2 regions of the Brevibacillus sp. WF146 genome follow, and region 2 is predicted to be linked to the other one. Evidence: riboswitches for the same ligand, from Rfam matches in the RefSeq annotation. Region 2 holds a riboswitch; the other holds the start of a gene.

Region 1 (6,954 bases), 770 kb from region 2:
GTATGTCCTTATTGTATTGGAAAATAGACCGGAGTGCCTTTCCAGGTCAGTCCATCCATCCTTTTCCTCCCCCCGGTCCCATGCGGGGGGCGCATCGGTACATGCACGAGTCCCATGTTTCCCGCCTTTTTTCGACAAACACCATGCTTCATTCGCTTCCTGCTCCCTGCCCTCTTCCTTTCTCCCTCGTGCGTTATCTCGTGCGTCATGCCGACGATGTTGTTTAATCCATTCCCCTCTTCTCGGTTGATTCCAATAAAAAAACCCTGCTTGCAAAGCAAGGCGCTGTGCGAGGGCCTCCTGCAGCACGCTCTTCCCCGTGAAATAAATCCGATCGGACGTGTCGGCTTCGTGCGCAAACATCCGCTTGAACACGTTCAGGACGACAGGTTCCCCCTCCGCATCGTAAAACGCATCGACCGCGTATTCGTCTCCCTGGATCCACGCTTCCAGGATGAAGCTGCTGGCGCTCACGACCGACTCGGGGTAAATCTCCTTGGCCGCTCTCATGTCCGCCTGCAGCTGCTTGCACATCGCCGGCCATTCGTCCGGTTTTTCCACCAGGTAAACGCCGACGCTGCGAAAGCCTTTCGTCGGCTTGACCACCAGGGGAAACGGGAGTGTCTCCACAGGCAGGCGGAAAATCTCCTCATAGGAACACTCGCGGAAAAAGAAGTCGGATACAGCTTTCGCAAGGTCTCGCGAAACTTGATCTTGTTTTTGAACAGCTCCGCCTGTTCCATGAGCGGCGTTCCCTTCAGAAGCGGATACACGGACGCCACCGCATACTCGGAATTGCACAGAAGAGCAAGGTCCTGATCGCGTACACGATCCGCAACCTCGTCCAACTGCCGTATCTCCAGCGTTTTGTCCAGCGGAATGCGGATATCCCCGCACTTCACCGCCGGAACGCCCAAATTCGCAAGAGTCTGGGACAAGAGCAGAGATACGTACGGTTTATCCAAACACCATCATCATGCCGATTGTTCCTCTTTACCGGCATCGCCGCGCACCACAAACTTTTTGACCAGCTCATTGAGCTGTTCGGAGGTCGCTTTCATCTGACCGGCAATCTGTCTCATTTCAGACTGGAGCTCGGTTTGATTTTGAATGTTGTTGCTGATCGTCACCAGAGCCGCCGTCACTTCCGCGATGCTTTCGGTTACCTGACCCAGATTTTGGGACGAAGCGTCTGTTCCGTCAGCCTGCGCGTCCATATTCGCCTCGAACGTCTTGATCTGCTCCGTGGAACTTTCAATCGACGTTTTGATCTCTTTCATGTGTTCGGAACCGGATACCTGAATGCGTCCCGTCAGATCCCCGCCGCCCGGGGCGATGGCAACCAAACTGTCGCGTACGTCCGCCAGCACGTTCAGGCGTTTGGATATGTACGCGAAAACGATCACAATCCCCACGATGAACATGAAGATGATCAGGCTGACCAGCATCACCTGCTGATCGGACAGTTTTTCAATGCTGCTGACGGGAACCCACAGGAACAAATACCACCCTGTCGCCTCAATCTTATTGGCAAACACGAGTTCGTTTTGATCGGTATACAGATCGCTGGCTTTCTGTTCGTTTAACACCTTCACCATCCACGCCTTCAGCGTGTTCTGTTGGTTTTTCTCCACCTTTTTGGCGGCGCCCGTCAAGATGTTTTGATGGGGATCGACAACCATGGCGTGCGTGCCGTCGGCCAGCGACAGCGAATTGGCGATTTCCGCCACACCCGTCAAGGAAATGTCGATGGAGAAGACGCCCTGGAACTTGTCTTGTGCATAAATCGGGATGGAGGCCGTCACCATCATTCCCGTTCCCAGATCGTCCTTGTAAGGCTTCGTCCATTTAATCTCCCGGTTGGGGTTGTTTTCGGGAACGGCAATTTGGAAAAATTCATTGGCCATGGATTTGGCGGTTGTATAGGTGCCTTCCTTGTTCTCTACGAACGGATAAATTTTTTGGAACTTGTTGACGGATGTAAAATAGTACCATTGCGATTCAGGAATCGTCTTCTTAATCGTCGCAAACAGACCGTCAAAGCTCTCGGACGCCAAGATCTGCCGTTTTTGCTCTACGGTCAGCGGTCCTTTTTCAATACGCGCATTCCCGATGTTCGCCTTTGTTTTGGCGACAAATTCGTCCAACGAGTACAAACCGTTGCTCATCCGATACTTGCTCTCAAACAACTGGTTGACCAGATCATCGGGATATCCGCGCAGTTCCTCCAGCTTTTTCTCGTAGGAAGAATTGGCCAGCTTGCTGACCAACCCGATTTTGTCGAACTCTTCTCCGATCAGTTGAATCTTGGACTGCAGGAGGCTGCTCGTTTTGCTGATCTCCTCCTGCTGAATGTTTTGTTTGGAATAACTGATGGCAAATGAGGAAAGTCCCAATTGCAGGATGAGAATGATCACAAATAAGCTGAGGATGCGGGCTTTCAAACTGCGCATCTGCAAACCGCACCATTGGAAGCCGCGCCATTTTTTGCTTGTCGCGTTCATGTTTCTACCTCCGATCGTTTCTTGTTTTGGAGTGGAATGAAAAAGCAGGTTTTCATCCTAGAGCACAACTGTAACCCCCTTCCGCCCATTCGAAAGGTTGGACTGGCAAAACCCGGTTACCGATGAGCGGCAGGCGATACCAGAGCCGCGGAAACATTTTCCCCTTGCTCGAAGTCTCGCTCTGTTGCACTGGCGTAATCGGGGAAGGTACATGTTCACAAAAAAGACTATTCGGTCACCCGAATAGCCTCTATTCCGGAAATAGAGAACATCGGTTTCGGCAACCCGGCGATCATAGTTTGACAACCTTAGACCCGTGGCTTTGCGTCCTTATCTTTCGATAAGTTTGCCATTAACGAACCTTGTTGAAATTTAGTATGTCTTGATGAATTCTGTAATATCTTGTGATTTTTTGTCGCTTTTTATGATATAACGAAAATGTTACTGGTTAATATTTCCTATCCGGAGAAAGTTTATCGGACTATGTACATGCCTAGTCTTTTCAGATGGCATGGGAGTTTTCTCATAGGGGAGTGATGGGATGGAGGGGCTTTGGGCGGTGGGCGGGAGTACTGTTGGGATTTCGTGACATGGTGGGATTTTTTGCTGGTCTGGAAAAAATAAAAAAGCCGCCCTGCAGGCGACATTGCTCATTATATATTTTCTAAATATATTTTCTAATATAACCTATTTGCAACAAAAGTTCCTCTTATCGGATGACTTTAAGCCTCGTAGAGACGGAGAAATCACCCCGAGTTGAAAAACGGTGATACAATGAATTTCTCTACGCTCATTCGATCTATAAAAGTTTGAGTAGTAAATCTTTTTAGGAACTTATACCAAACTGCCACCTAACTTGATTTTGTTCATTTGTAGCCTTAATAGTATCCTAAGGTTTGGCTAATCCATAGTTAATAGAGTATTCTTTAAGTTTTTCGAGTATATAAATTGCAATTTCATTATTTTTTGTTTCCTTGGCACTTTTATGGTGGAATTCAAGGTTTATTTTCTTACCATCTTCCTTTCTGAGACATACAGCATCCACAATAAGCCCTTTTCCTTGAGGTACTTCATATTGTACATTTGAGAATCCACCATTAGCCTCAATTAACAATTGCATGACTGCACTATTTATTTCTTTGTGTCTTGTCTTCGATAGAGATTGTATGAAGCTATAGGCATCAACAGTTTCTTGTTTAACAGACGATCCGTACTCTCGATTGTCAACTTCAGACAGAATTGAATACTTGTATAGTTCAGACGATGTTATAACCCTCTTTGCGTTTCCAATATTGGCCTGTACACCTGTAATCTGAGCTTTTATATCAAGTGGTCCATAATTAAGCATTGCATGAACAACAGAACTCCCAGAAAGAGATAACAACTGTGCATTGAAAAGAGAGATAACAAATGGTAAAGCTGTACGAAGGTTTTTATTTCTTTCCTGCCACCATTCAGCAACATTTGAACGTTTTGTATACATTAACAAACGAGAAGCTTCAAGATAATAACTATCTGCTCTGCGGACATTTCTACAGATTTCCCGAATATTCGTTATACCTGATGATAATACAAACACAACTTCCGGGAATTGTACGCCTAAATCGCTTGTATCAAATCTCTCGGTAATTAAAGCTTGCACATCGTCTAAGAAGTCGCCCACCCTAATTGAATTATTCGCTATTTCCTCCACTTCTTCTCGCGAAATTGCTGCATCTTCCAATTTCCAATTACCAATCTGCATTATTCGATCAAGAACACCTACATATTCTCTCTGATCAAGTCCTTTTAAATTATAAATAGGCTCCGAACCAAAGGGACTTTTCCCACCAACAACGTACATAATGTCTACTAGTTTTTTTGCAAAATTCTCATCATTAACAGGCCACAATAACAATAGATCATTTCTTGTACGAATAATTGAGTTGAGTCTACCAAGAAAGGTCTGATACTGATCCTGATTGAAAAAAGGGGCTTCTCTTCCATCAAAGTTTATAACTTTTATTGAATTATCTCGCTTTATCTTCATTAAATAATCCGGGATTTTGTCCACTGGAAGTTCTGAATCAGGCGGTAAGCGTTTAACACTTGAAATCTTATCAGCGAGGAATACTTCTAAACTATGTATGAATGTTGTTTTGCCTGTACCACTTGGTGCAAGCACAAACATTAACTTACTTTGCTTTGAACTTTCAATTCTAGATGCTAATTTTTTTATCACCTCTAAGTCATGATCTTGTCTAACGAAAGTTGTCTTCGCCGTTTCACCAAAAGTTGTTATAAGGGGTTCATATCTAGTGGGTAACTCAGAAATTTTTTTAAACATACTTCCTCCCAAAAAAACTCTCTCTATTCGCAACTTATAGACTACTCTATAGTAAATAATAACTAATTTTATTAGTAACATCAAATATTATGCACTTCAAAATATCAAAGATAGGTCATCGCTTGTATGCTTTACTGCTTGACTCATTTAAACAGCGTATTTTCTCACACATTGGATCCTGAATGTTGGCTAGTTTTAAAACTCCCCTCCTTAGGTAGCTATAAGAAGAGCCGGGGATATAATCGAAATCCTTACAATTCCTCCGACGCCCCTCTTTCAGTATCTTCAATAAGGAAGAATTTCCGAGTAGCTTCACTCCTCGCTACCGGTCGGGAGACTAGACTTCATGAACGATAGTTGGATAACTTTCACCTCATGGTTAAGAATTTAAGGATGAAAATTAGACAAATTTTAATTATTTATGTTATTCGGTATAAAGATGATTGATCATTGGGGGGTGAGTATAAGAATATTGAACCCAACAATTCCAATGTGTATCTTATTACACAATACAAAACAAATTCTTTATAATTTGAATTATTAGATTGAAAGAACATGAGAAATTTTCAAATTGAAAGAATGGATTATTGAACAAAGATTAGATGGTGAACCTCTAGAATTGATTCTAGTGTCACCGCCGGGATATAATTGACCCAGGTTCGCTGAACTGCTCCCCAAATGGTAGACAGAGGAAATTGACCCATTTGGTCGAATTTCGACTTAAAGGGGAGTGAGCGATAATGACTTATGAAAATCATACGATTGAATGTAAGCTGGAAGTTGTAAAATCTATATTGGAAGAAGGTTTGTCCTATCGAGAGGCAGCCAAACGGTTTGGCTTTAAAACTCACTCTAACGTGAAAAATTGGGTACATGCATACAAAATCCATGGAGTAGAAGGATTGAAAGACCGGAGAGGACAGGGGCTTAAAAAGGCTTTGTCAAAAATCCCTTCTAATCTCACTTTGGAACAGGAAAACAAGTGGCTACGAGCTCAAAATGCATTTTTAAAAAAGTTATTGAAAACCGAAAGGAGAGATGCTCCAGACACGGAAAATACGCCGTTATTCAAGCACTAAGCAGCCAATTCCCCGTATCTTTGCTGTGCGCTGCCGCAGGAATTGCCAGGAGCAGCTATTATAAATGGCTTAAAACTGGGATAAAGCAAAAAGATGCTGCTGTTTGTGAAATCATATCCTTTGAGCATCGAAGACTGGGCGGCATTTATGGTTATCGTCGTATGAAGGCTATACTGCTCACAAAATACGGTTTGCATCTCAATCGTAAGCGTGTGTATCGGCTGATGAAGCAAATGAACATGCAGGCGATCATACGGCGTAGACGTTATCCACGGATTCAATACAAAAGACATACCCTGGCGCCCAATCTTCTGGATCGGCATTTTCAAGCAGCTCATCCCAATCAAAAGTGGGTTACTGACATCACGTATTTGCAAGCTGGAAAAAAACGATATTTTCTTTCCGTCATCTTGGACCTTTTCAACAATGAAGTGGTCTCATACCGCTTAAGTGACAGTCTTGACGTCCAGTTTGTGCTAGAGACGGTACAAGAGGCCGTCCAAAACCGTTCGACGCATCAACTGCTGATTCACAGTGATCAAGGAATGCATTACACAACAAAAGCATATTACCGCTTGCTGCGAAAGCATGGGATTATTCAGAGTATGTCTCGAAAAGGGAATTGTCTGGATAATGCCTGCATCGAATCCTTTTTCGGCCACTTGAAAGCAGAACTGCGCCCGCATTTGTTTGATGAAGCCGTCGATGTGGGAACAGCAATCAAGAAGTATATTGAATTTTATAACCACGAAAGGCCACAAATGCGATTGAACGGCATGTCGCCAAGCGAATTCCGAAACCTTTTCCTCCAAAGTGCCTGATGGGTCAAAATCAATCAGTCCACAAAATGGGGGTCAGATCACGCCGGAATAAAAATGACCCACCCTTAGCGATATATCCCCTTCATAATTAAAGGCCAAGTCAATCTTCGGAGGGAAACACATGCTAAGGAATGGGATAGTGAAAATACGTTCGCCGCATTCCCGGGGTGAATTCATTCCCTAAAAGGGAACCCGAAAATCTCGAGGTTCCAAGCTTTGAATAC
Region 2 (9,757 bases):
CGCCACGGCGACCACAAGCAGGGTGCGGTTCAGAATTGGTTTGGCCAAGTCCGAAATTTCGCTGGTCGACATGTTCCCGGCCACTTTCCAGCCGGTGACCGGATTCGTCGTATAAATCATTTTCTTAGGTTCGCCCTGGAAGATGTATTCGTAAGAGCCGGAAGCGTTCGGTTCACGGTACATCACTTCGTTATGCGGCGCCGTTGGCGTACCGATCTTGTTCGTAGGGTGCAGCAAAAATTGTTTGTTCTTCGTGTAAATGACGATGTAACCCTTCTGCCCGATATGGACATCTTTCACAAGGTTACGAAGCTCCTCCAGATTGATGTTAAAGCCGACGACAGCCGACTGCCCGGGTACCGCTTTGGCTGCCGTGATCACCAACTCGCCGCCGCTTATCGGGTCGGCATAAGGATCGGTCAGAATGACCGTATCTTTATTCGCCGCCTCTTTATACCAGGGCATTTCCCTGGCGTTAAAGTTGGCGGGGATTTTGGCATCCTTCGAGCCGTGGATGTACGTCCCGTTGTCCATAGCGATGAAAGGCATGCTCGCGCCGGGATGATCGTTCAGAAATTGCTGTAAAATTGCCTGCAAATTCTGGTTCGCATTTTGCTTCATGCTGTCAGCGATTTGCTTGGATAGCGAGTCGAGTTCCTTCTGTCTCGCATCCATCCAATTGTTGATGTATCGGTTGGTTAAAGACACGTTTTCCGTAGCGCTGTCCATCAGCAGCTTCTCGATTTGCGATTGCGATTTGTCGTAGCTCAGCCATCCGATGACAATCCCCGGAATCAACAAGATGAGGAAGGAGAACAGAAACAGTTTGCCGCGTACGCTGGCGAACGAGGACAGGATGCTTTTCCATTTCCAAGATTTGAAGGAGGATGGCTTGGGGTTCCTTTCTACTTTTTTACGTATCATCGATGCATACACTCTCCAATTGTAATCTTTAACTAATAACTCAAGTTTGCGTTGTGTTTGCGGGATGGGTTATCTTCTTTTTTCCTGCCAGGAAATAATTGCTGAGCAGGGCAAGTACAATGATGCATGTCGTAGTCGCGACCAAACCGTCCCATGCGTAACGTGACCATAATAATCCCGGGATGTAAGCGCCGAGACTTCCGCCGACATAGAAGAAGAACAGATACAGGGAAGAAGCGGCGCCCCTGGACCCATTCGCGACATCGGTCACGTAGGCTGTCGTAGCGGACTGGGACGCGAAATTTCCAAACGCGAGAATAGACGCGCCGGCCAGCAGAGCAGGTAACGACGGATGAAGCGTAAGCAGGATGCCTGACGCCCCGATCAGATGCCCGAAGGCCATGGTCGCTCTCCGGCCGATGCGGTCGGAGAAGTACCCCGCCAGCGGAGCGGAAAAGATGCCGAACAGGTAAGTAAAATAAAGCAACGAAATTTGTGTTGCATTGAGATGAAACGAAGCGCCGGAAGCATAGAAGGGCAGATACGTGAAAAAGCCGATAAAAGCGAAAAACTGCGAAAAGCCGATCAAAAAAGTGCCGATCAGCGCCGGATTGCGGAAATGCGCCAGAAACCCGCCGATTGCCCTGTTGGTTTGATTCTGGGAGGCGGGCAAATACCGCCATACGAGAACGGTGACCAATAGGGAAAAGAACCCGGTAGCGATAAAGACGGCATGCCACGAGAACGCTTCGGCGATCGGTCCGGCAATGACACGGCCGACCAACCCGCCGGCTACGGTGGCGCTGACGTAGGCGCCGAGCGCACGGCCGCGCCGGTCGGCCGGAAATTCTTCGGACACGTAGGCGACCAGCACGGCAGTCACTCCGGGGATGCACATGCCGTGCACGACCCGCCAGACCAAAATCCAGGTGAAGGAGTCCGTTATGGCCAGCATGGCGCTCGGAACAATCAGCAGCAGGCAAAAAATCCCGATCGCTTTCTTGCGGTCCCACCGATCAAACAGCGGCGCCAGCGCGAGCGATGAAACCGCGAGCGCGATGATCGTCAGGGAGATCGTCAAGCTGGCTGTTGCGATCGAGATGCCGTACTTATCGGACAGCCACGGCAGCAGCGGCTGAGGCGCGTACAACAAGATGAACACGTTCATGGTGGCCAAAAACATAATGATTTGTCGGCGTGCCATTGATCGGCCTCCTTTTCCCCAAAACGTTATTCAGAAGGCAATCGTCCGATGTAAGCGGAATCCGGATACACCAAACGGCCTTGGGAGGCTTCAATGATATGCGCGCACCAGCCTACCGACCGCGTTAAAGCAAAGGTCGGCGTGAACAGCTCCGGTTCGAAGCCGATCGCATTCATGACGGCAGCCGCATAATACTCCACATTGGTGTACAGCTTTTGGTGAGGTTTATATACGGCCAGCAGATCCTGGGCTGTTTGCTCCACGTGCACGGCCAGATCGAGCCAGGCATCACTGCCTGACAATTCGGTGGCGATGAGCCTTAAAGCTTCGGATCGTGGGTCTTTCGTTTTGTACACGCGGTGTCCGAAGCCCGGCAATCTTCCTCCGCTTTCCAAGCGCCGCTTGATCCACGGCTCAGCGTTATCTTTCGTGCCGATGTCTTTCAGCATGTCCAGCACCAAGGAAGGGGCTCCGCCATGAAGCGGTCCTTTCAAAGCGCCGATGGCTCCGGTGATCGCGGAAACGAGATCCGAACGGGTCGAGGCGATCACGCGGGCGGTAAAGGTGGAGCTGTTCATCCCGTGATCCATCAGCAGGTTCAAATAAGCTTCCAGCGCCTGAACATGGACGGGGGACGGCTCCGTACCCCTCAGCATGTATAAATAGTTAGCGGTATGCCCGAGGTCGGGCCGGGGAGCAACAGGCTCCAGGCCCTTGAGCCGACGGTAGCAATAAGCGATGATCACGGGCAGCTTTATGATGACGGAGGTGGCTTGCTGCAAAGTAGGCGGATATTCCGGGCTATCGATGCTCAGCGCGGAGACAGCGGTACGCAGCATGCTCATCAAGTCGTGCGTTTCGGAAAGGGCGTCGATGACGTTTCGGACGGAAGCGGGGAGCTCCCGTGCGGACGCCCACTTTTCCAGCGTGTCCTTGCGCTCGTCTACGTCCGGCATATTTCCGTGCAGGAGAAGATATGCGACCTCCTCGAAGCTTTTATCGCGGGCCAGATCCCTGGCGTGAAATCCCCGGTACACCAGGTTCCCCTTCTCTGCGTCGACAAGGCTGACCGCGGTTTTGGCGACAACGACATTCTCAAGTCCTTCATTCACAGTCATGGTTCGCTCTCCTGTCTATATCGATGTCCGTTTTATATGGTAAGGCAGGTTATGGCACCATATTGAGGACGCGCAGTGGTTGTTCTTCCCGAGCGCGCCCCAGCATCGCATCGTAGATTTCCCTGCCCATCAAATCCCGGCCAATTAACGATTTCAGCACGTCCGTGCTGCCGTCGGCTATCATCAGGCCGCGCACGTCGCGCAGTTTCTGCTCAAGGCCGTATTCCTTGACGTAGCCCCGGGCGCCATGGATCTGCAGCATGTCGTCGATCGCCTTGTAGGCCGTGGTCGTCGAATACCATTTGGCCATCGAGGCTTCCATTGTATTGGAATGACCGCGGTCCAAAACGTCCAGCGCCTTCAGGCTGAGCAGACTTGCCGTTTCCAGAAGGGTCGCGTGCTCGGCGATTTTGTGCATGACGGACTGAAACCGGCCGATCGGACCGCCGAAGGCCATCCGTTCTTTGGCATACTGCACGCCTTGCTCCAGTGCCTTTCTGGCCGCTCCGACGCAGATGATTCCCATCAGTACCCGCCAATAGCCGAAGTGTTGGTTGAATATCCGGAAGCCTTCCCCTTCCAGACCCAATCGGTTCTCCGCCGGAATCACGACATCGTGAAGCCGGAAGCCGCCATAGGACCAACCTTTCATTCCCATCGGCTCCAGGGCGTATTTCTCGATATTGGGATCGTTCATATCGACAAGGAAGGCGGTCAAGCCTTTCGTTCCGGAACCGTGCTTCGTTTGAGCGAAGACGACGAATACGCCGGCCTCCTCCACACGGCTTACCCATTCCTTGCAGCCCGACAATATGTAATTCGATCCATCTTTGCGAGCGAACGTTTCGATAGCGGCCAGGTCGGAACCGCAGTTCGGTTCCGTCAAACCGACGCCCACCAGTAAATCTCCTTTTATGAGTGAAGGCAAATACCTGCTTTTTTGCTCATGAGTTCCGAATTTGGCGATCATGTTGCCGTGTCCGGCGCCGATGACTTCGCGGGTGTTGACTCCGAATTTGCCGCATTCCTCGTAAAGAAGTCCCATTGTAACGGCGCTCAAACCTTCGCCTCCGTATTCCTTCGGAACATCCAGGCCAATTAGTCCCTGTTTGCCGGACGCTTGGCGAATCTGCCAAGGCAGCTGCTCGCTCTCGCTTTTTAAAGCATTTTCTACATCCAAGTCGATCATGAATTGTCTGACCTTTTCAATCCACATCATTTGGTCTTTTGTCCACTCAAAATTCATAGTACTCCCTCCGATTTTCTGTGTTTTTTAATGTGGAATAAACTGTACGCCAAATGAGTTTGACTTATTTGATTTCGATGAACCTCCTACATTTCACATTTTGAAAATAAAAAAGCCCCCTTTTGCAAAAAAGGGCAGCCGAAAATAGAGCATGTGATATAGAACTAATTCCGGCAGCCCGGCGATCATGGTCGTTATGACTTTAGACCCGTAGCTTTGCGTCCTAACCTTTCGGTTAGTTTGCCCTTAACGTAAATTTTTCCTTTTTGCTAGTTCGATTGTAACGCATTTTCAAAAATTATCATAGACCATTTGCATAAATTTTTATTAACTTATCGTTGGTTTTGAAAGAAGGACAAACGATGTATCACTTCCATTGTCCTAACTTCAGCGGTGAAATCTCAGCAACAAATTATACTCATTTTCAATAAAGGTGGGCATTTTAATTTTTAGACAACATGTTCCGCAAACTTTCTTCAGTAACGATTGCATTAGAGCTGCTGCTTGGAGCCACAGTCAGTTATCAACCCCAAGAAGCAGTCACTTATGACAGTCAAATAGCTAAATTTAGGCCTGGAGTAGGCGGAAGGAGACTCAACCATGGAGATTATCGACTTCTCATCAGAAAAGAACAAGCATGCGATCAAAAAGGGAGTCTTGCGCAGGCTGCCGGATTGTTACGAGTACTGTTTTCTTCCAGACTACGAAATGAAATATGACTCATTTCAAAGCCAGAGCATTCAAATGCTGGAATTCTTCTTCACGTTGTTGGAGCTGAAAAACAAAACATTGTTCGTCTCGGTGCAGTTTCCCTTGTATTATGATACGGACCGGATCCGGGAATTCCTGGAGTACTATACGTTCAGTTACGATGAGAAAGATGAAAAGGGCTATTATGTGAAAAATGCGCTGGAGATCGTTGAAGGTAAGCTATTCAAGGGAAAACCATTGGTCATTGGCCGGCGTGGAAGGAAGAAACTCTATTATGATGTGTCTGCCTTTCTCGAAGTGACGGCGCACTATAACCAATACCACCAGATCGTCCATACGGGACAGGCTGAAATCTTTCCAATGGACAGTTTATTGTCGCCGACTACATGGACGACTACTGTGGTACCATCGGATTTTACAGGAAAACCGATCCCGTCATTCCGGTCAGCTATTACCTGGACAGTGACGCTCCTGTCTACATCCAGCTCGATGAAGGGGCGGACGGCAGTAAAATGTGCGTAGTGGAGCAAAAATATAATCTTGATTCCCTGATCAAAAAGGAAAGAAATCGAATAAGACAGGCCGGAGAAGATGAGGATTCGGATGTTTGTGACAAGGATGACATATTGGATAGAGAGTATCCGATTCCGGAACAATAAAAAATAGGAAAGCGGACTTGCTACCAATCTCTTTACACAGGGTTACGACCAGTCGATACCACTGTGTAAAGGAGTTGATATGGCACGCAATCCACAAACGGGTCGAAGGGAAATGTTGTTTTACCTGCCTGACCCGGAAGCGGGGGCGAATGGTTCCGGCCAGCCGGCCCAACAAGGTTGGCGCAGACATCCGTGACCGTATGCCGGTGATCTTGAGGCAGGAGGCCTATCGCTTGGCAGATTCTTATTCCTGATCGATCGGTTGGCTAATGTGATCTTCGAATGGATCAATATATAAAGATCCATTCGAACTTTTTACGGCATAATTAATCTTCTCGATGGAGAGCCCTCGCTTTCTCACTTGCGATAGGAGCCATTCTTTTGTAATCCCGTTATCTTTCAAGTTGTCCTCAATGATTTGGCCGTCCATGATCAGTTCAATTGGGAAATATTGCCTTATGTTGGGTTTCAGTTTTAAGTCTTTTCGTGTTACCGGTAGGTATTTCGGTTTTCGAAGTACGGAAATTTTTCCATTCAGTTCAAGTACGGCATATTGAACTTCTTCAAGGTTGAAAATATTTTTTTCCCGTAATTCCTGATTTAGCGTATCTAATGTCAGTTTCAATTTTCGCATGTTATTCTCCAAGATTTTTCCGTCTTGGATGAGAACCGTTGGCTGACCTGAAAACCATTTACGGAGCGTTCGGTTTTTCAGTGCTAGATACATGAGGAAATACGCTATGCCGCTGAAAGTGAGCAATGCGGTGATCAACTCCCAGACACTCGTTTGCTTGTTAAATGTCAAATTGGCTGTTATCGCGCCCAATGTAATCGTAGCTACAAAATCGTGATACGTCAGTTGGGCAACCGTCGGTTTTCCAAGCGTACGAGCAATGACCATTATAATAGCAAATGCAAGAACAGATCGAAGAACGATGTCAAAGATATGTGAGTCCATTTCACACCGCCATCATTCGTTATTGTAAACCATTACTATTTTTATCCGTATTTTTTTGTTTTCAATCGAAGAGAAGCATGTCGATTTACGAATGGATGGAGTGGATTCCCAGGATTCCCCCCATCCTTCGTCAAGGGATTCAGGGATTCGACAAGAGCCGGAGCGAATCCGTTACCAGGGTTCTATGCGTATGTGGGTAGTCCATCTGCGCATGGCGGAAACTGTGGCAAAAATCCCGCCGATGACCGTCGCCATTGCCCGAAAATTGGGATCATTCCCTCAAAATCCAATTGCGAAACAAAAAGGGACCCTGTAAACTGAAGACAGAAAGGAGAGCAAGCGCTTTCCCTATTTCCGAATCGAAAAAGAATGATACGAAAGTGGATGAGAAATGAAGACAACCATTTATGACGTTGCGGAGAAAGCGGGCGTGTCCATATCCACGGTTTCCCGCGTGATCAATAATACCGGCCGGATCAGCGCGAAGACGAAGAAACGGGTCCTGGAAGTGATTGAGCAGTTGGGCTACCAGCCCAGCGTGGTCGCATCCGCGTTGACGGGAAAGCGTACGCGTACGATCGGACTCATCATCCCGGACGTTGCCAATCCCTTTTTTGCCGCGGTCGCGCGGAGGGTGGAGGACCGGGGAAGGGAACTGGGCTTTAACCTGTTGATGTGCAACACGGACAACAACCCGGAAACGGAAGACATGTACCTGTCCTTGTTGAAGCAGAAAAGCGTCGACGGCATCATCATCGGCACCACCACGAGAAATCATCGCGTCTTGAAGGAACTGTTGCAGGAGAATCTGCCGGTGGCGCTGATTGCGCAGGACATCCCGGAATTGACGATCGACGTGGTATCTGTCGACGATTATCTGGGGGGGTATCAGGCTGCCTCCCACCTGGTTTCGCTGGGGCACAAACGGATTGCCATCTTGCTGGGAAACATGAATCGAACGAGTGATAAATATCGACTGCAGGCGTTTCGGCAGGTGCTGGAGGACAACGGCTTGGAGCTGGAGGAAGACCTGGTGATCCGGACGGATTATTCGCTGGAGGACGGGAAGCGGGCAGCGCGGGAACTGCTGACGTCACCCAAACGGCCGACAGCGATTTTTGCTTGTTTTGACTTCCTGGCCATTGGCGTCTACCAGGCAGCCAAGGAACTGGGGCTGCACATCCCTGACGATGTGTCTGTTGTCGGATTCGACAACACGATATTGGCGTCCATCGTAGATCCGCCGCTGACGACCATCGCCCAGCCGATTGACGAGATGGGACGTCAGGTGATGGATTTGCTGGTACGTGAAATCGAGGGGGAAAAAAAGACGAAGCAGCGTGTCATTTTACCGCCCGAGCTGATCATTCGCCAGTCCACGAAGGCCATACCGTAGACGGGCCGGCAGTTTTCCGAAAGCATCACGATCCTGACGGACACACGCGCTCTGCCTCTCCTCACGAACGTGCAGGGGATGGCAGAGCGCTTTTTTTGTCACAGATGCGCAAGCGCCATTACTTTTCATTCAATTTTTTATTTTCTAAAAAATATGTTGCAAGGCGCGGGCGGAGGATGTAAAATGAAGACAAATTAGAGAAAGCGCTTGCGCAACCCGCAGCACGGAGTGTCCTGCAGCCATGAGCGCGGTGACATCGCGGCATGATCCATCCGGTCAATCGGTTTCGATCGAGGAGAAAAAACGAGCAGGATGCGATTTGTCATGGAAAAAGTGTAAGCGCTTTCTGATTTGGCGAAATACGGGATAGGTGTGGAGAGAAGGGAGACATGCTGCATGGCGTTGGTGAAGGTTGGCATTTTGGGAGCGGGCGGGATTGCCAAGGTACATGCCTCGATCCTGAAGCGAGATGAACGGGTGGAGATTGTGGGCGTGGCCGACATCTTGGAAGGACGGGCGATGGCCCTGGCGGCTGAGGCGGGGAGGGCGAAAGCGGTCGGAAGCCTGGAAGAGCTGTTTGATCTTGGCGTCGACGCGGTGTATGTCACCACCCCCAATACGCTGCACGTGGAGCCGGTACTTGCGTGTTTGAAACGGAACATCCACGTGTTCTCCGAAAAACCGATGGCCACGTCGTTGGCGGAGGCGGAACAAATCAGAGAGGCGGCGGCATCGTCGAAAGCGGTGTACAATCTGGGGATGAATCGCCGGTATGCGTCCGTGTACAAACGCGTGAAGGAGTGGATTGGCTCCGGCGAGGTCACCCCGTACCTGGCGCATCTCAAAATGAACCGGGGAGAACTGCTGCATCCCGCCTGGACCGCCGACCCGAAGGTTACCGGTGGGTTCCTGTACGAAACGCCTTTTCACCTCATGGACTTGAGCCGTTACTTATTCGGAGAAGTCCAATCGGTCACCTGCGAGGGCAGACAGCATATCTCCGCGTCGGAAATGGACACGTTTGCCATCCTGCTGACGTTTGAATCGGGAACGGTCGCCACGTTTGTCACGTACGCCCACGCCGGTTGGAGCTTTCCGTTCGAGAGCCTGGAGGTGTACGGAACATACGCGACCGTCGCCACACAGGAATTGGAGAAGGTGATGTACGCCCCTGGCTTGAAACAGCCGGCACAGGTCCACGACTACTTCCAACTGCCGATGGAGGAGAAGTGGGGGTACGCGGAGGAAGATCGGCTGTTCATTGACGCGATTGTCCATGGGACGAAACCGCCCGTGACAGCGGAAGACGGATTTCGTTCGATTCAACTGCTGGAAGCCGTGTATGAAAGCGCCAAAACGGGCAAGCGCATCGATTTTCGCCAAGCGGCACGTTAACCATGACAGGGGACGGGAAGGGAGTGGCGGAAGGCTGTGAACAAGAAGCAGGTTCGGGTCGGAATGGTTGGGTACAAGTTTATGGGCAAAGCCCACAGTCATGCGTTTCGGGATCTCCCGTTCTATTTCGATACAGAGGCGGTTCC

The links. Region 2 has a riboswitch for cyclic di-GMP ahead of A6764_RS07540 (acyl-CoA dehydrogenase family protein). Riboswitches for the same ligand answer to the same signal wherever they lie in the genome.
Region 1: another riboswitch for cyclic di-GMP. It lies ahead of A6764_RS03820 (methyl-accepting chemotaxis protein); the one in region 2 lies ahead of A6764_RS07540 (acyl-CoA dehydrogenase family protein).

Annotation. Positions count from the first base shown of each region.
Region 1 is NZ_CP109943.1:773,646-780,599, reverse strand. Features, by position in the region: gene A6764_RS03825 (ATP-grasp domain-containing protein) at 1-801, opposite strand, end outside; gene A6764_RS03820 (methyl-accepting chemotaxis protein) at 975-2,504, opposite strand; cyclic di-GMP riboswitch class I at 2,781-2,865, opposite strand; gene A6764_RS03815 (hypothetical protein) at 3,394-4,830, opposite strand; gene A6764_RS03810 (helix-turn-helix domain-containing protein) at 5,571-5,909, shown strand; gene A6764_RS03805 (IS3 family transposase) at 5,813-6,730, shown strand.
Region 2 is NZ_CP109943.1:1,542,326-1,552,082, forward strand. Features, by position in the region: gene A6764_RS07525 (methyl-accepting chemotaxis protein) at 1-924, opposite strand, end outside; gene A6764_RS07530 (MFS transporter) at 965-2,128, opposite strand; gene A6764_RS07535 (citrate synthase/methylcitrate synthase) at 2,155-3,246, opposite strand; gene A6764_RS07540 (acyl-CoA dehydrogenase family protein) at 3,296-4,492, opposite strand; cyclic di-GMP riboswitch class I at 4,662-4,747, opposite strand; gene A6764_RS07545 (hypothetical protein) at 5,093-5,725, shown strand; gene A6764_RS07550 (DUF421 domain-containing protein) at 6,107-6,820, opposite strand; gene A6764_RS07555 (LacI family DNA-binding transcriptional regulator) at 7,212-8,216, shown strand; gene A6764_RS07560 (Gfo/Idh/MocA family protein) at 8,613-9,611, shown strand; gene A6764_RS07565 (Gfo/Idh/MocA family protein) at 9,648-9,757, shown strand, end outside.